2 linked regions of the Halohasta litchfieldiae genome follow. The protein of the gene in region 1 binds, or shares a complex with, the protein of each later gene. Links are inferred from orthologs where the notes say so. Each region holds a gene or a part of one and is shown in the gene's direction. Other genes may lie near its edges.

Region 1 (7,345 bases):
ACCGCCATTGGCGACTGTACCCCCACCGGCGGCCGCACCGTTCCCGTTTCGACCGCCGATCTCTCGTGCGATTTCGGCGGTCTCCGGGCCACCGAGTTCGCTGGCATCGGTGCGGAGCTCATCGAGGGCCGTCACGCTGATGTCGCGTTCGTTGAGGACGGCATCGGGAAGCTGGCGGGCGGTCGCTCCGGCTTGTGCTGCCGACCGTTCAGTACCTGATTTTTCGGCCGCGACCGTTGCCACCCTCGCACGGTAGGTTCCCTCGCTGATGTTTCCGGCATCTCGGGCCGCTCGGAGCTCATCGAGCTCGGCTCTGTGTTCCGAGAGCCGGCGTTCGATCTCGTCGCGTCGATCGGCGACGATATCGGCCCGCTGTTCGTCACTGTCGGCGTTTCGGAGTCGCACCTCGTAGGTCCGCTCCGAGAGATTGCCGTCGACGGCCGCCTGTTGGACGCCGACTGTCCCCGCCAGCCGTTCACCGGGGGCGATTGAACTGTTCGCCCCGGTGGTCGTCTCGGTCTGTGCGGCGGTGGCTGCCGAGACTCCAAGCGGCACTGCCAGTAGCGCGCCGGCAACTGCAACCGTCATGAGTATCGCCCCGATCCGTTTCATCATAGCTCCACGTTTGTCCTGTATCATGATATATACTGGCAGTGTTATCGTCCATTTTCCCCGTTTTTCGATCACTTTTTATCCCGCCGCAGTCTGCCGATTAGCCGCCTGTTACCTGTCGCTCACTCGTTGATCTCGCCCAAATCGTCTTCGGGCGTTGTGAGAACGTTTTCGCGGCCGATCCGGAACGACTCGATGGTTCCCGCTTCGCGCATCCCGCTTACCACCTTGCTGGTCTTGGCGTCTGTCCAGTCGAGTTCCTCGACAGCCGTTTGCTGTTTCATCCGGCCGCCGTTGGCTTCGAGCAGCTGCATGACCTGCTCCTCGTTGCTCAACAGCGACGTGTCCGGTTCGGAATCTGCCGACTCAGTCTCCGATGACTGGTCGGTCTCTGCTGACTCAGTCGACTCCAGCTCGGCTGTATCGTCCGTCTCCTCGGGGGCATCGGCCGCGTCAGTCGTCGATGCGGCCGCCGACTTGGTCGCCGTCGCGTCGGCGTTGGGGGTCGGTGTGCCGTCCGCCGAATCGGTCGTGGTCGCAGTCGACCGTCGACGGTAGAGCCAGCCACCGAGGCCCGCGAGGACGACAAGGATGCCTAACACACCGGCAATCGGTCCGAGACCGATTCCGGCTGGGGCGACGACGACGCGTGGTTCGCCGTCGACGAACTCGGTGTTGGCACCCTGCCAGATGACTGCGGTATCGCGTCGGTCGTCAGGCTCCGGGGTTACTGACTGCGGCTCGTACTCCGCGGGCCAACTGACGAGGAGCCGGGTTCCGTCATCGAGATACAGCCCCTCGATGGCATCGCCGGCGTGGAGTTTCTCGCCCTCGACGCGGGCGAAGCCGGTCCACTCGAAGGAGTAGCTGACGACCCCGTACTCGCGGCCGAGGGTCTGTCGCTCGGTGGCGACGGTGAAATTCGAGGCCGTCATTTCTCTGCCGGTCGACGCGCGGGCGGCGTCGACTGTGCCGTTGATACTGTCGGCGAACGATCCCGTGAAGTTGGCCGGATTTGCTTGAATATCGTCCTGTAACGACTCGAAGGCCGCCGTTCGGTCGTCGGTTTCGAGCGCACTCCAGAACTCGATGGTCCACGTCGCCGAACCGTCTTCGTAGAGATCGATCCCGATCCGCACGGTATCGGTTTCGAGATCTATCTGTTGGAGGAGCGGCGACTCCGATTGGGCGTCGACGGGGTCGGCGAGGAGTGTCATCCCGCCGAGAGCCGTGACTGCAACCACGAGACAGATGACCAGCAGTCCGCGACGGCCAGCGTTCATTACACAGGCTACATTCACGGAGGGTTAAAAGTAGTCCGTGGTAGGGTGGCGGGGAGCTACCGGCGATTCAGTTGGTGTCGACCAGCAGGATACTCGTGCTGTGTGTGTCACTTGCTCGCACAAACCGCAAGAGGGCGCGGGGCTTGTTGGGCAGACGTATCGAAATGGTTTTACGGCAATCAGTCAAAAGAATCCCCACAGAGCGCCTTAGCGCGTTACTTACCATGAGTGAGAAACCGCACCAGAACTTGGCCATCATTGGCCACGTCGACCACGGCAAAAGCACGCTCGTCGGACGCCTCCTGTACGAGACAGGATCCGTCCCCGAGCACGTGATTGAACAGCACAAAGAAGAAGCCGAAGAGAAAGGCAAGGGTGGATTCGAGTTCGCCTACGTGATGGACAACCTCGCAGAGGAGCGAGAGCGTGGTGTCACCATCGACATCGCCCATCAGGAATTCGACACGGACAAATACTACTTCACGATTGTAGACTGTCCAGGCCACCGGGACTTCGTCAAGAACATGATCACCGGTGCCTCGCAGGCTGACAACGCGGTGCTCGTCGTCGCAGCCGACGACGGTGTCGCCCCGCAGACCCGCGAGCACGTGTTCCTCGCCCGAACGCTCGGTATCAACGAGCTCATCATCGGTGTCAACAAGATGGACCTTGTTGATTACAAAGAAGACAGCTACAACGATGTCAAAGAGGAGGTCACGCAGCTCCTCAAACAGGTCCGTTTCCAGACCGACAACGCAGAGTTCATCCCGATCTCGGCGTTCGAGGGTGACAACATCTCGGAGCGCTCCGAGGAAACTGACTGGTACGACGGTCACACCCTCCTCGAAGCACTGAACGACCTGCCGGAAGTCGAGCCGCCGACAGACGCGCCGCTCCGACTCCCAATTCAGGACGTTTACACGATCTCCGGCATCGGTACGGTCCCAGTGGGACGTATCGAGACCGGAACGCTCGAAGCAGGTAACAACGTCTCCTTCCAGCCATCGGACGTCGGTGGCGAAGTCAAGACCGTCGAGATGCACCACGAAGAGGTGCCAAGCGCCGGTCCCGGTGACAACGTCGGATTCAACGTCCGTGGCATCGGCAAGGACGACATCCGCCGCGGTGACGTCTGTGGGCCGGCCGACGACCCACCAAGCGTTGCCGAGACGTTCCAGGCTCAGCTCGTCGTGATGCAGCACCCATCGGTGATTACGGCTGGCTACACGCCTGTCTTCCACGCCCACACCGCACAGGTCGCCTGTACGATCGAGTCCATCGATCAGAAGCTCGACCCCGCCACGGGTGAGGTCGCAGAAGAAGAGCCTGACTTCATCAAGTCCGGCGACGCCGCAATCGTGACCGTTCGGCCACAGAAACCGCTCAGCATCGAGCCATCCGGCGAGATCCCTGAACTCGGCAGCTTCGCTGTCCGTGACATGGGTCAGACCATCGCAGCAGGCAAAGTGCTCGAAGTCAACGAGCGATAATGCAGCAAGCACGCGTCCGCCTCGCTGGCACGCACCCCGAGGATCTCGACAACATCTGTGACGATGTCCGAGAGATCGCAGACAAGACCGGTGTCACGCTGAGTGGCCCGATCCCTCTGCCGACCAAGAAGCTCAACATCCCATCGCGGAAGTCGCCAGACGGCGAAGGGACCGCCACGTGGGAGCACTGGGAGATGCGCGTTCACAAACGGCTCATCGATCTGGATGCCGACGAACGTGCGCTCCGTCAGCTCATGCGTGTGCAGGTTCCGAACGACGTGAGCATCGAGATCGTCCTCGAAGACTAAGACGGATCGTCTATTCGGGACTGATCTCCCGTACCGAGCGGTCGCGGCTCGTTCGTCGATCTGCGACCGAACTCCGCGGCGCTAAGGCGTCCCGCGCCTCACTATTCCGTTTTGTTTTGATACTCGTGAGCTGCTGGTGTATACGAGGTCGGTGTGTCGATTGGTGATTCTTGATTTGGAGTGTCGACTGTAAACGACCAGAAAGCCCTCGATGCTCTCGCCGTTTCATCCGCCAGGAATGCAGTTTATCAGCCGCCATCGGGCGGGATTGAAAGGGTCGACTGGGTCCGGGCTTTCTGGGCGTTTACGTTCACATGCCTAGAGTAGGTACTTTCTCCTGAGCCACAGGGTTGTTTTTGAGGCTGGTCGACCAACCCAGTGTATGACGCGGAGTCCTACGCTGGAGACGCTTGGTCTCTTCCTGATCGTCTTTGCCCTCCAAGGTGTCGCTGCGCTCGTCGGCCTTGTCGGGCTGTTCGTGCTCGCGCCGCCGCTGACCACCAGCCCGTGGACCATCGTGACGAGTGTGTACGCCCACGCCTCAATTGGCCATCTGCTTTCGAACAGCCTCGCGCTGCTGCTCGGCGGGCTGCTGGTCGAGCGCCGGACCACTCGCTGGCAGTTCCACCTGTTTTTCCTCACGGTTGGTGCGCTGGCGGGGATCACACAGGTCGTGCTGAGTGGCGTGATCGGTCCGGCCACGGCGGTGCTGGGCGCGAGCGGGGCGGTGTTCGGGCTGTTCGGCTACCTGCTGGCCGGGAACGTCGTGACGGCGTCGCTGTTGGATCGTGTGCGACTCTCGCCGCGGGCGCAGTTCGGGTTGTTCGCGCTGGCGGCGCTTGTGGTGACAGTGGCGACTGGTCGACCGGGCGTCGCGCTGGTGGCCCACTTTACCGGACTCCTGCTCGGGTTGCTGGCTGGCGCGGCTGGCGTGTTGGACCGGTAGGGCGAAACAGAAACTACAAGTGCGGGAGTCGACTTCTTTCGGGTGCGGGCTCGTAGATCAGCGGTAGATCGCTTCCTTCGCAAGGAAGAGGCCCTGGGTTCAAATCCCAGCGAGTCCATCTAAATTCTATCCGACTCCATAGAATCAGAGGACGACGGCTTGACATTGCTATCTACGTTTCTGATAGTTAGTATCGTAATTTTGGCCGTCTATTAGTGACTTTTTGTCGGAATCGCCCCAGAAGTCGGTCGCACACTACGGCTGTGGCTGAGGACATAGATTCTAAGATACTACACTCTTATGCAGGATTACTAACCAAATTTCTAATAGGTGGTCTGATGGTATTATCTTTAATTAATTGTTTTTATCATGATTATTTGAATTATCGTTGTTTTCTTTTCCATTCTCTTCAATAATGTTTGATATTCTCACATTTACATACTCTGGAACCCAATCGTTTGACGCCTCTGTACCAATAGAAAATATTGATGGAGCAAACGATCTAGTAAATGTTAAAATAATTATGCATAATAACGAACTATTGTTAGTCAAGATACTGTTCCATCGACGATATGCTCTGATATTTTCTACAGACGTCTCATCCTCTATTCTCTGGTCAGAATATCGTATGCGCTTATTAATATTCTGAATAGCTTTCCTATTGTAACGCAGTAAGAGAATATAAAAATTCCAAATTACATACAATATGACTCCCGAGATCCCCAGAATAAAAATTGGAGAGGATATTGTAGAAATGGTAGTTACTATGTTTTCTTCAGATACTCCTAGACCAAAATGTGCAATAAGTCCTGCTGTTGCAACAATCAACATAACAGCCCTTTTTCTAACCGAAATCCAGTCTATCAGATTGAAAATCAAACTGTGAGGATCAAATCTTTCGGCTCTTCGACCGGCTTCTTTAGCATTTTTTCGTTCTTGTTCAATAGACTCTTTGGAACTTAAGCGATCTAAAGTGGCCATATTAAATGATTTCTTTGATACTTCTAAAATAGCGGTACGCACCGCTAAGAAGTCAGATATATCCAATTCACCCCACAGTCTTGGAGTTGTCACAACTTGGAATAATGTAGTTCTTCATTAAGAGGGTTTGGGGCTTTTGGGATTAGATTATATGGTCGTTACAAAATATAGCAACTCGTTTCTATTTCAGTCTATAGTTAGTAACCTGTTTGGGAGTGCTATCCTCTCACGATTGAAAGCCCGCGGGCTCATGCGACACAAACAGCCATTCTGGGTAATCACCGACGTCGACGACCGGATCCGGAGCGCGTACGAACGCCATCGATACCACGAAACTGCAGACGAGCAGTACGGTGCGGAAGCCCTCGAAACCCTCAGCCCGACGAGATGGAGTCCGTGCAGTGACGGCGGTCGACGACCCGAAACAGCGCTGACCTGATTCTACTCAGAAAGAAATGCCCGCCGCAACTGATCGATGTACCCCGGTTCCCACCCCTTCGTCTCACAGTAGTACGTCAACACAGCGTCGACATACTCACGACTCACAACCTCGTAGTCGGCCAGCACACACAGTAGATGCGGCGTCGTAAACAGCCGGTTCCGGTCTGCAAGTGCCAGCGAGACGAACAGGTAGTTGGTCGTGTTGAACTCGTCGGTCACGAACATCGCCGCCTCCAGTTCGTTCGCAAGCCAGATGCCATGTGATTCGCCCTGATCCAACCCGTAGTTGAGGGGCTCTGCGATGGCTCCGTCGACATCGTGGGTCGTCAGATAGTTAGCGGCCTGCAACACCAGCTCCGCGGCCGCCGCGAGGAGATCATCACCACCAGTCGCGTCGGTCACCTCGCCGAGTACGCTGTCCGGAACGTGGACATCGTATACGGACAGCACTGTCTTCAACGGATCTGCGCCAGTTGGGGCCATCGGGCGGCTGTCGACGACTGGCGTCGCAAGGTTCAGCAGGACGTTCGTGTCGACGACGATGGTGGCCTGCTTATCCATGCGTCTCTGCGTCCGTCGACTCCTCGGGTGTCCACTCCGGAACGTCACCCTCGTAGAACTCCTTGTCGGTCGGCAGCGAGCCCGCCAACTGCGGCTCTGGCGGCTCCCGGTCCAGCGACTCTCGAAGGAGCTTCATCCGCATTGCTGCCTCGGTGCCGAGCACCGATTCGACGACATCGAACGCGACCTCCTCGGCGTAGTAGGCGTCAGCCAGTCGACCGCGGAATGTCCGATCACTCGCCACCTCCTCGATCTCGCTTTGCAACGCCTCGGTGAGGAGTTGCGTCCTAGAAACGCCACGAAGGTCGGCGATGGTGTCGGCCTGCTCAACCAGCGACGATGGCGCATTGAAGTCGACGCGGGTTTTGTCCTCTGCAACCATAGTCATGTGTAGATCTTACACACAAATAGCTCTGGTGGTGAGAATCGGTCGGAAGCATTGGGCCGATACACCCCATCTCACCGACACGATTACCTGCTGATTGCAGACGAAAACTGCTTAAAAAGACGTAGCTACCCATCCAGTCGACCAGCCAAGAAGACCCACTCCTCATTGCCATCCAAATTCACAGTACCGGTCCAGTTGTCGGTGATCGTGAACCCAGCAGCCGCCAACTGCCCTCGCGTCGCGCCCGCACCAGCGATCTGCCACTGCATTTCGACACCGGTATCGAGCCAGTCCGGATTCGTCCCACGCCAGTCGACAGTCCCCGCTGTGACGAG
Region 2 (7,242 bases), 2.7 Mb from region 1 along the record:
GCCTCGGGATCGGCCACTGCCGAGCCGGTCGTCGCTGGCCACCGGCTCTCGATCAACGCCACCGAGTCGACGTTCCTCATAGCTATCGAACCAGTCGAGACCACTAGGAACGCGACAGACACCAACGAGACACAGAACGCGACTGGTGAGAGCGAACCCACCAACGACAGCGACACCGGCAACCCAATCGTCCTCAACGTGTCCAACGAGTCGACAACGGTCGACAGTGCCTCCATCCCTGCGCCAAATGAATCGGTGATGGTCGGCCAAATCCGGTTCGTCAATCGGGACGACCGGCTGTTTGCGGTCCATCGTGGGACGGTTGTGCGGATCGCACAGAAAGAGTAGACGGCGAGTCGGCTCGCAATGGCTATTTTATACTACCATACAGGTACGGCGGTTTATGACTCGACGGTGATTTGCGATACTTAGAGTCCGAGTTTGTCACCAGCATCCGCGCGAGCGGAGCGAGCGCGGTTCTCCGAGGGCGAGACCAGAGGCCGAGCCCTCGGCCTTTTTCATCGAAGTTTTTGCGCCGAGCGGTTCGCCTCTGGCGAACCCGAGGCGGAAAAAGTTCGGCGTTTGTAGTCTTTCACATGCATTCTGAACCGACGGGCTACTGATTCCATTCGATCCGATACACTTCGGTTTCGATCTCCCGTCGACCCTCTGTGTGGTGGTCAAACTGCTTGTGAACCTCGAACTCGGCGGCGAACCCGTGGGTCACCTCGCCGCCGTTGTCGGCCGCAAACGCTTCGATGAACTCCTGACTCCCGTCATTGTGGACCGAGTAGGAGACCGCAGCGATCTCGGCGGCGGTTTTCAGAAACGCCCGATCAGCACCCGCCTGTCCGTTTTGGGCCCCGAACGGCGGGTTCATCACGACCGTCACCGGCTCGTCGAGACGGAGCGGCGGCTGGGTGGCGTCGGCCTGCAGCCAGTGAACCGGCGTCGTGGTTCCGACCCGTTTTCTGTTTTCGACGGCCGTCCGGAGCGGCGGCCCATCGAGTTCGAGGGCGATCACCCGCTCGGGACCGCGAAGTGCAGCACCCAAGCTAAACATTCCCGTCCCTGCCCCGAGGTCGACGACGGTCCGGTTCTCGATATCGCCGTGGAGATCAGCCAGATGGATCACATGAGCGGCGAGTTCGGGTGGGGTAGGATACTGTTCGAGCGACGCCCGCGGGTTCTCGAAGCCGGCGACGACCGCCAACTGGCCTTCGAGTTCGCGTTTGGTCGCCATCTCAACAGCCCCCGACCGGCCAGCGCCGGTCACAGTTGGGTTCGACTCCCGGAGAGATCATGGGCTGTCTACATCCCGTCGACTCAAAAGTGTTGCATCAGGAGTAGTCAGTGGTACAACCGATCACAACCACACTGAAACAGTAACTCAAAGCATATATTCCCACCGAACAATCCATTTAGTAGACGACATCATTCCGGTCAGTCAGGCCACCAACCGAATGTCTCTCTATGTGCTGATATCGGCCGTCTCAGGCGAATCTGCCGACATCGATATCGCATTGTCTGACGTTTATTGCATGCGACAAGTCCGTTTTATTTCACAAACATTTAAATAAGACCCGAACCACAAAAGTTATAATGGAACGTCCGAGCAGGCAGCGCCAAGAAGAGCGAGAATCGGAGCAGCAGTCGGACGAAACCCTCAACTGTCCCGAGTGCGGCTCAGACGAGATCATCACGGATGCCGATCAGGGTGAGTTGGTCTGTGATGACTGTGGGTTGGTGCTTGACGAGCAGCAGATCGACCGCGGCCCGGAGTGGCGGGCGTTCAATCACTCCGAACGACAGAGCAAATCACGCGTCGGCGCGCCGATCACCGAGACGATGCACGACCGTGGGCTGACGACGACCATCGACTGGAAGGACAAAGACGCCTACGGGCGGTCGCTGTCCTCGGAAAAGCGGAGCCAGATGCACCGGCTCCGCAAATGGCAGGAGCGAATCCGAACAAAGGATGCGGGCGAGCGTAACCTGCAGTTCGCACTCAGTGAGATCGACCGAATGGCCTCCGCACTCGGCGTCCCGCGGTCGGTACGGGAGGTCGCGTCGGTCATCTATCGCCGGGCGCTCAACGAGGACCTCATTCGCGGTCGCTCCATTGAGGGCGTTGCGACCGCCGCGCTGTACGCGGCCTGTCGACAGGAGGGCATTCCACGCTCCCTCGACGAGGTCGCGGAGGTCTCCCGAGTCCCCCAAAAGGAGATCGGTCGAACGTATCGCTACATTTCCCAAGAGTTGGGCCTCGAACTCCGGCCGGTCGACCCCAAACAGTTCGTACCGCGGTTCGCTTCCTCGCTCGAACTCTCGGAGGAAGTACAGGCCAAAGCCACCGAGATCATCGACGTCTCGGCCGAACAGGGCCTGCTCTCGGGGAAATCGCCAACTGGCTTTGCTGCCGCCGCAATTTATGCGGCCTCCCTGCTGTGCAACGAGAAGAAGACCCAACGTGAGGTTGCCGACGTTGCCCAAGTCACGGAGGTCACTATCCGGAACCGCTACCAAGAACAGATCGAAGCGATGGGCTTCCGCTAACGCCGCTCACCCCCGAAGCATTCTGCAGCCGTCGTTGTTACTCCCGGAGTGACACACTCGTCGACGGGGAAGGTATGTCTGATATGTAACCCATAGACATATGTGTGTGAGAGTTGTTCTCTTGCATGGAGTAATTGCGAATGGCAAAAGGTACGATTGCGTTCTTTAACGACACAGGCGGTTACGGATTCATCGAAACGGACGACGCGGATGACGACGTGTTCTTCCACATGGAAGACGTCGGCGGCCCTGACCTCGAAGAGGGTGAGGACGTCGAGTTTGACATCGTCGAAGCGGAGAAAGGCCCCCGCGCCAAAAACCTCCAACGCGTCTAACAGACTACCCTTCCTCCATTTTTCGCCACCCTGAGCGACTGCCCTCTGTCGATAGCGCGTGGGTTAGCCGAGTGCGACCACTCGCACGTCGACCGATCCGGAGGCGGTCGCAAGCGTCACCTCGTCGCCGAGCCGCTCGCTGACGGTCTCGCGCCACTGTTCGACACGCTCGGTGTGTCGGTGTCGACGCGCCTTGAGGTCGGCCTCGCCTCCAGCCATCTCATCGGCAGTTGGATACTCCGGGACGTCGACGACGAGCGACTCGGGATCGATGTGGATCGCCTCGGCGTCTCCCTCGTAGGACCCCTCACCACCGGCGACGTGAATCCGGGCCCGCATCCGACCGGCGAACGGCGGCGTGACCCGGAGCACTGCGCTGCGGTCGGCGCTCCGGTTGGCCTCCAGTGCGGTGACGACATCGTCGACGGTGACCGCAATCGAGCGAATCACGCCGGGATCGTCGGTGCCTGCCGCTGTGGGATCGGCCTCCCGGTCAGCACTCTCGTCTGGCATAGCTATCCCTTGGGTCGACAGCGGGAAACCGTTTCCGCGTCGAGCGAAGAACAGCTGCGGGATGGCGGCTGAAAGACAATCGTTAAAAGCCGCGCTCCGGTGAGTAGGAGTATGAGCGAATCCGCACAAGATTCCGAGCGCCAGTGTGTTTCCTGTGGCATCAACGTCTCAGGAACGAACGCTGCCTCGTTTAGCTGTCCGGACTGCGGTGCCGATATCCACCGCTGTGCCAAATGCCGCAAGCAGAGCAACCTCTATGAGTGTCCCGACTGTGGGTTCCGGGGGCCATAGATGGGGAAAGTCGCCGCCAAAATCAAGGTCATGCCGCAGAGTCCGGACATCGACCTCGACGAGCTCCAAGAGAAACTCGAAGCCTCCCTCCCCGAGGGCGCACAGATCAACGGCTTTGAGCGTGACGACGTCGCCTTCGGCCTCGTCGCCCTGCTGCCGACGGTGATCGTCGCCGACGGTGCCGGTGGCACCGAAGTCGTCGAAGAGGCCTTCGGCGAAGTCGAGGGCGTCGAAAGTATCTCCGTCGAAAACGTCGGCCGCGTTTAAGCCGTCATTTTTTCGCGCTGTTTTGCCGTGTTCACTCGTTAGTCACTGCTGTGCAGGTGGAGTCAGAACAGCCTACCAGACGCCAACGATTTCGATATCGAAGACGAGCGTCGTATCCGCGAGTTCGTGATTGAAGTCGACCTCGACGAACTCCTCTCGAACCGCGGTCACGTCGCCGTGCAGGCCGTTTTCGGCGTGGACGTGCATGCCGACCTCGGGGGGATTGCCGACCATCCCCTCGAACGTCTGGGGGTCGTACTCCCGGACCCAGTCGGAGTTGAACTCGCCGTACCCCTTTTCGGGCGGGATCGTAACCGAATCCTCGTCGCCCTCGGTCATCCCGACGACTGCCTCATCGAGTCCCTCGATGACGTCACCCTCGCCGACCGTAAACGACAGTGGCCCGTAGTCGTCTTCCTCGTTTTCCTGTGCCTCGACAAGCCCGTGTTCCTCGGCGACTTCGTAGCGAGAGGTGTCAAACACGCTGCCGTCCTCGAATCGTCCGACGTACTCGATTGTGACGCTGTCGCCCGTTTCAAGACTCATACGTAGGGGTCAGATAGCCTGCCAATAAAGTCGGTCGGTCGACTGATCGATATCGTCCGGGCTGTGTGAGCCGTAGATAGTCGCCGGGCTGTGTGAGCCGTAGATAATCGCCGGGCGGTTCACCCCGAGGATTCGTCGAGGGGGTGGAGTTCGTAGAGGATCGACCCACAGTCCGAACAGGCGATCACCTCACGGTCAGGTTGGTCGTACACTCCCTTGGTCCCGCCACAGCAGTTTCGGATCGTCGACTCATCGACAGTTCCCCCACAGTCCGGACAGACCGGCAGGAACATCCGCAACGGTTCGACGGCGCTCGTCGCAGTCTCGCGGTCGAGGCCGGTTGAGACGAGGGCTTCGATTCCTGCGGTCTCGGCGATGGCAACCGGGCGGCTGAGCCACGCGTCCCGCTGGCCTGCGACGAGTAGTCGCTCGCCCGAAACCGTCGGCTCTGCGTCGAAGGGGACAGCCTCGGCGGCCCCAGCGGCGATCTCACTGTCCGTCCTGTCTCGAAGGGTGGCCATCTCTCGTTGCCACCTGTCGGCGAACTCCTCGTCGAGGTACAGCTGTTGGTCGCCCACGAGAACCCCCGCAGCGAGCAACGTTCCGAGTAACGCTTCGGGATCGTCGGCTGCCGCAAGCGACTCGGAGGGCTCTGTTGACTGGGAATGACCGAAGCCGATATCGACGGGAAGTCGGTCGACGATCCGTGGCGCAACTGTGGGTGTGTACGGAACGACGTAGCCACGAAGGGCGATGAGGAGCCCCCCTACTCCGAGAACGACCACTCCGGCGAGCGACCGCCACCGGCGGCCGACCAACAGTGCAGCGATCCCGACTAAGACACCGTTGAGTGCCGTACACGGCCAACAGCGGCGGGAGCCGGTGTGGGCCGGCTCTCTGAGAGAATCTAGTAGTTGCCCGATCATGGGCTAATCTATCCCCGAACCATCTTCAGCGTTGTTGAACGTCTCGATAGACAAGCCGCGAGATCGATAGGCTCACACCCCTCATTCGGCAAGTGGTTCATCGATATCCAACAGTTCAGCACTCAGTTCCCAGAGTCGACGCTGGGTCGTCCGGTCGCGGGCCGCCTTCGAGGGCTGTTTCTGCTCAGAGTCGGCGAAATACTGGCCCGACACGCTGTCGACGTCGGGGGAAGCCGTCAGATACACCGCCGTTGCAGCACCCTCGGCGACAGTGGTGGTCATCGGGAGTCGATCCAGCGCGGCGAACAGTTTAGGCAGCGGGCCGGGCAAAAACCGCGAAAAGCCACTGCCGGGAATCGCACCCGGATGGAACGAGTTGGACGTAATTGATCTGTCAGTCTGTTCGAGTCGACGCGCTAACTCGGTCGAAAACAGGACGTTGGCGAGTTTGGAGCGTTGGTAGGCCTTGAATCCGGAGTAGGAGTCGACCGACCGCATCGCCTCGAAATCAAGGCTTACGCCGCGATGGGCACCGGAGGCGGTGGTGATGATGCGGGCGTCGTCGGTGAGTGTTGCCAGGAGTTCGGCAGTCAGCAGATACGGCGAGAGATGGTTGACATGGAACGTGTATTCGACGCCGAGATCAGTCAGTTGGCCGTCTCGAAAGAGGCCACCGGCGTTGTTGAGGAGGAAATCCAGTTCGTTAGTCCACGCCTCGACTGCCGCCGCCAGCTGTTGGATCTCGTCGACGCTGGCGAAATCCGCCTTCGTGAATGTCGCATCGCGGCCGAGATCGGTGAGTTCGTCGACGACCGCCTGTCCGGCCGACTCGTCGCGGCCATGGACCATCACGTTCGCGCCGAGTCGACCGAGTGCCAGTGCCGTCTCGCGGCCGATACCGCTCGTCGACCCCGTGACGAGCGCGTGTGTGCCCGAGAGATCGACATCACTCACGTCTGCCAGCGTCTCCGGTTGGTGTGCCATTTGGTATGATAACGAGCCGAACAGTCAAAGAAACATCGCCCTCTCGCGGCTTAGTTGACGCCTTCGACCAATCGCTGGAGCTGTTCGGGTGGAACTGCACCGCGGGCCGAATAGCCCTCGTAGGCGAACGTCGGGACGCCGGTGACGCCCTGCTGTTGGGCGGTCGACCACTCGGCTTCGATCTGCTCCCGAAGCGTCTCGTCGTCGAGTGCGTCCCGAATCTCCTCGGGGTCGACGCCCACAGCTTCGGCGAGGTCGGCCAGCACGTCCTCGTCGCCGATATCCCGTCCGTCCTCCCAGAGCGCCTCGAAGATGGCGACATCGAAATCGAGCCACGTCTCGTAGGGGTAGTGTTCGGCGACGTAGTAGGAGGCAATCTGGGCGTTAAACGAGTCGACGTCGGTCGCGAGTTCGAGTGTCATGTCGACGTCGTATTTTTCCTGCAGGCGGCGGACGGACTCTTTGGCCTGTGCGTAGTAGTCGTCGTCCTTGCCGTCGTCGACCGAGTGGTCGATGGTTCCATCGGGGTTGCGCTTGCCGCGCCGGAGATCGAACGGCTGCCAGTTAATTGCTAACTCCTCATCTCTGCGCTCCTGATACCGCGACAGCGACTCGCGGCCGAGATAACAGAACGGACAGACGTAGTCCGAGTACACCGTGATCGGTTCGGATTGTGAGGTACTCATCGGCTGTTGTTGTGTACTCGGAGGGAAAAGCAGGCGGTTGGCGTGTTTCGGTGCTGCACAACCGGGTCGGTCGGAGAGGTTGTCGACGGATATTCTTTATAACCCAGATACAAACGCTATATTATGCTACAGTTGCTC

The links.
Region 2: the proteins of tuf (region 1) and HALTADL_RS16950 are in contact, whole or in part, in a crystal structure (PDB 7CSL), measured with the Pyrococcus horikoshii proteins. The link is inferred for Halohasta litchfieldiae from one-to-one orthologs. Residues at the interface, in WP_010885563.1 of Pyrococcus horikoshii: Val16, Lys20, Ser21, Lys62, Arg65, Glu66, Arg67, Gly68, Val73, Ala74, His75, Ile88, Asp89, Ala90, Pro91, Gly92, His93, Asp95, Phe96, Lys98, Asn99, Gly103, Ala104, Asp227, Val228, Tyr229, Ile231, Val234, Val237, Val239; in WP_010884146.1 of Pyrococcus horikoshii: Phe4, Leu6, Val7, Val9, Arg11, Met13, Pro14, Thr15, Asp16, Pro17, Leu38, Ala39, Lys40, Glu44, Pro45, Ile46, Ala47, Phe48, Gly49, Leu50, Tyr56, Leu58, Arg60, Asp61, Glu62, Glu63, Tyr65, Ser66, Phe67, Asp68.

The regions. Positions count from the first base shown.
Region 1 is NZ_CP024845.1:637,727-645,071, forward strand. What follows is about bases 1,261-4,252. They hold tuf (translation elongation factor EF-1 subunit alpha), read left to right. Parts: upstream 1,261-2,119; coding sequence 2,120-3,385; downstream 3,386-4,252. Other genes in these bases: HALTADL_RS03190 (DUF7345 domain-containing protein), read right to left, coding at 1,261-1,895; rpsJ (30S ribosomal protein S10), read left to right, coding at 3,382-3,693; HALTADL_RS03205 (rhomboid family intramembrane serine protease), read left to right, coding at 4,076-4,252. Also shown: HALTADL_RS03185 (hypothetical protein), read right to left, coding at 1-615; more of HALTADL_RS03190, read right to left, coding at 735-1,260; more of HALTADL_RS03205, read left to right, coding at 4,253-4,639; HALTADL_RS17160 (hypothetical protein), read right to left, coding at 4,994-5,713; HALTADL_RS03215 (hypothetical protein), read left to right, coding at 5,871-6,059; HALTADL_RS03220 (hypothetical protein), read right to left, coding at 6,062-6,622; HALTADL_RS03225 (hypothetical protein), read right to left, coding at 6,615-7,004; HALTADL_RS17580 (class I SAM-dependent methyltransferase), read right to left, coding at 7,136-7,345. UniProt on the Methanocaldococcus jannaschii protein: GTP hydrolase that promotes the GTP-dependent binding of aminoacyl-tRNA to the A-site of ribosomes during protein biosynthesis.
Region 2 is NZ_CP024845.1:3,318,618-3,325,859, forward strand. The notes cover bases 2,440-5,328. They hold HALTADL_RS16950 (elongation factor 1-beta), read left to right. Parts: upstream 2,440-3,695; coding sequence 3,696-3,962; downstream 3,963-5,328. Other genes in these bases: HALTADL_RS16930 (transcription initiation factor IIB), read left to right, coding at 2,440-2,556; HALTADL_RS16935 (cold-shock protein), read left to right, coding at 2,697-2,891; HALTADL_RS16940 (hypothetical protein), read right to left, coding at 2,955-3,404; HALTADL_RS16945 (HVO_2753 family zinc finger protein), read left to right, coding at 3,516-3,695; HALTADL_RS16955 (FKBP-type peptidyl-prolyl cis-trans isomerase), read right to left, coding at 4,035-4,508. Outside these bases: HALTADL_RS16920 (rhomboid family intramembrane serine protease), read left to right, coding at 1-348; HALTADL_RS16925 (METTL5 family protein), read right to left, coding at 617-1,243; more of HALTADL_RS16930, read left to right, coding at 1,603-2,439; more of HALTADL_RS16960, read right to left, coding at 5,329-5,434; HALTADL_RS16965 (SDR family NAD(P)-dependent oxidoreductase), read right to left, coding at 5,516-6,418; HALTADL_RS16970 (DsbA family oxidoreductase), read right to left, coding at 6,469-7,104; HALTADL_RS16975 (hypothetical protein), read left to right, coding at 7,228-7,242. UniProt on the Methanocaldococcus jannaschii protein: Promotes the exchange of GDP for GTP in EF-1-alpha/GDP, thus allowing the regeneration of EF-1-alpha/GTP that could then be used to form the ternary complex EF-1-alpha/GTP/AAtRNA.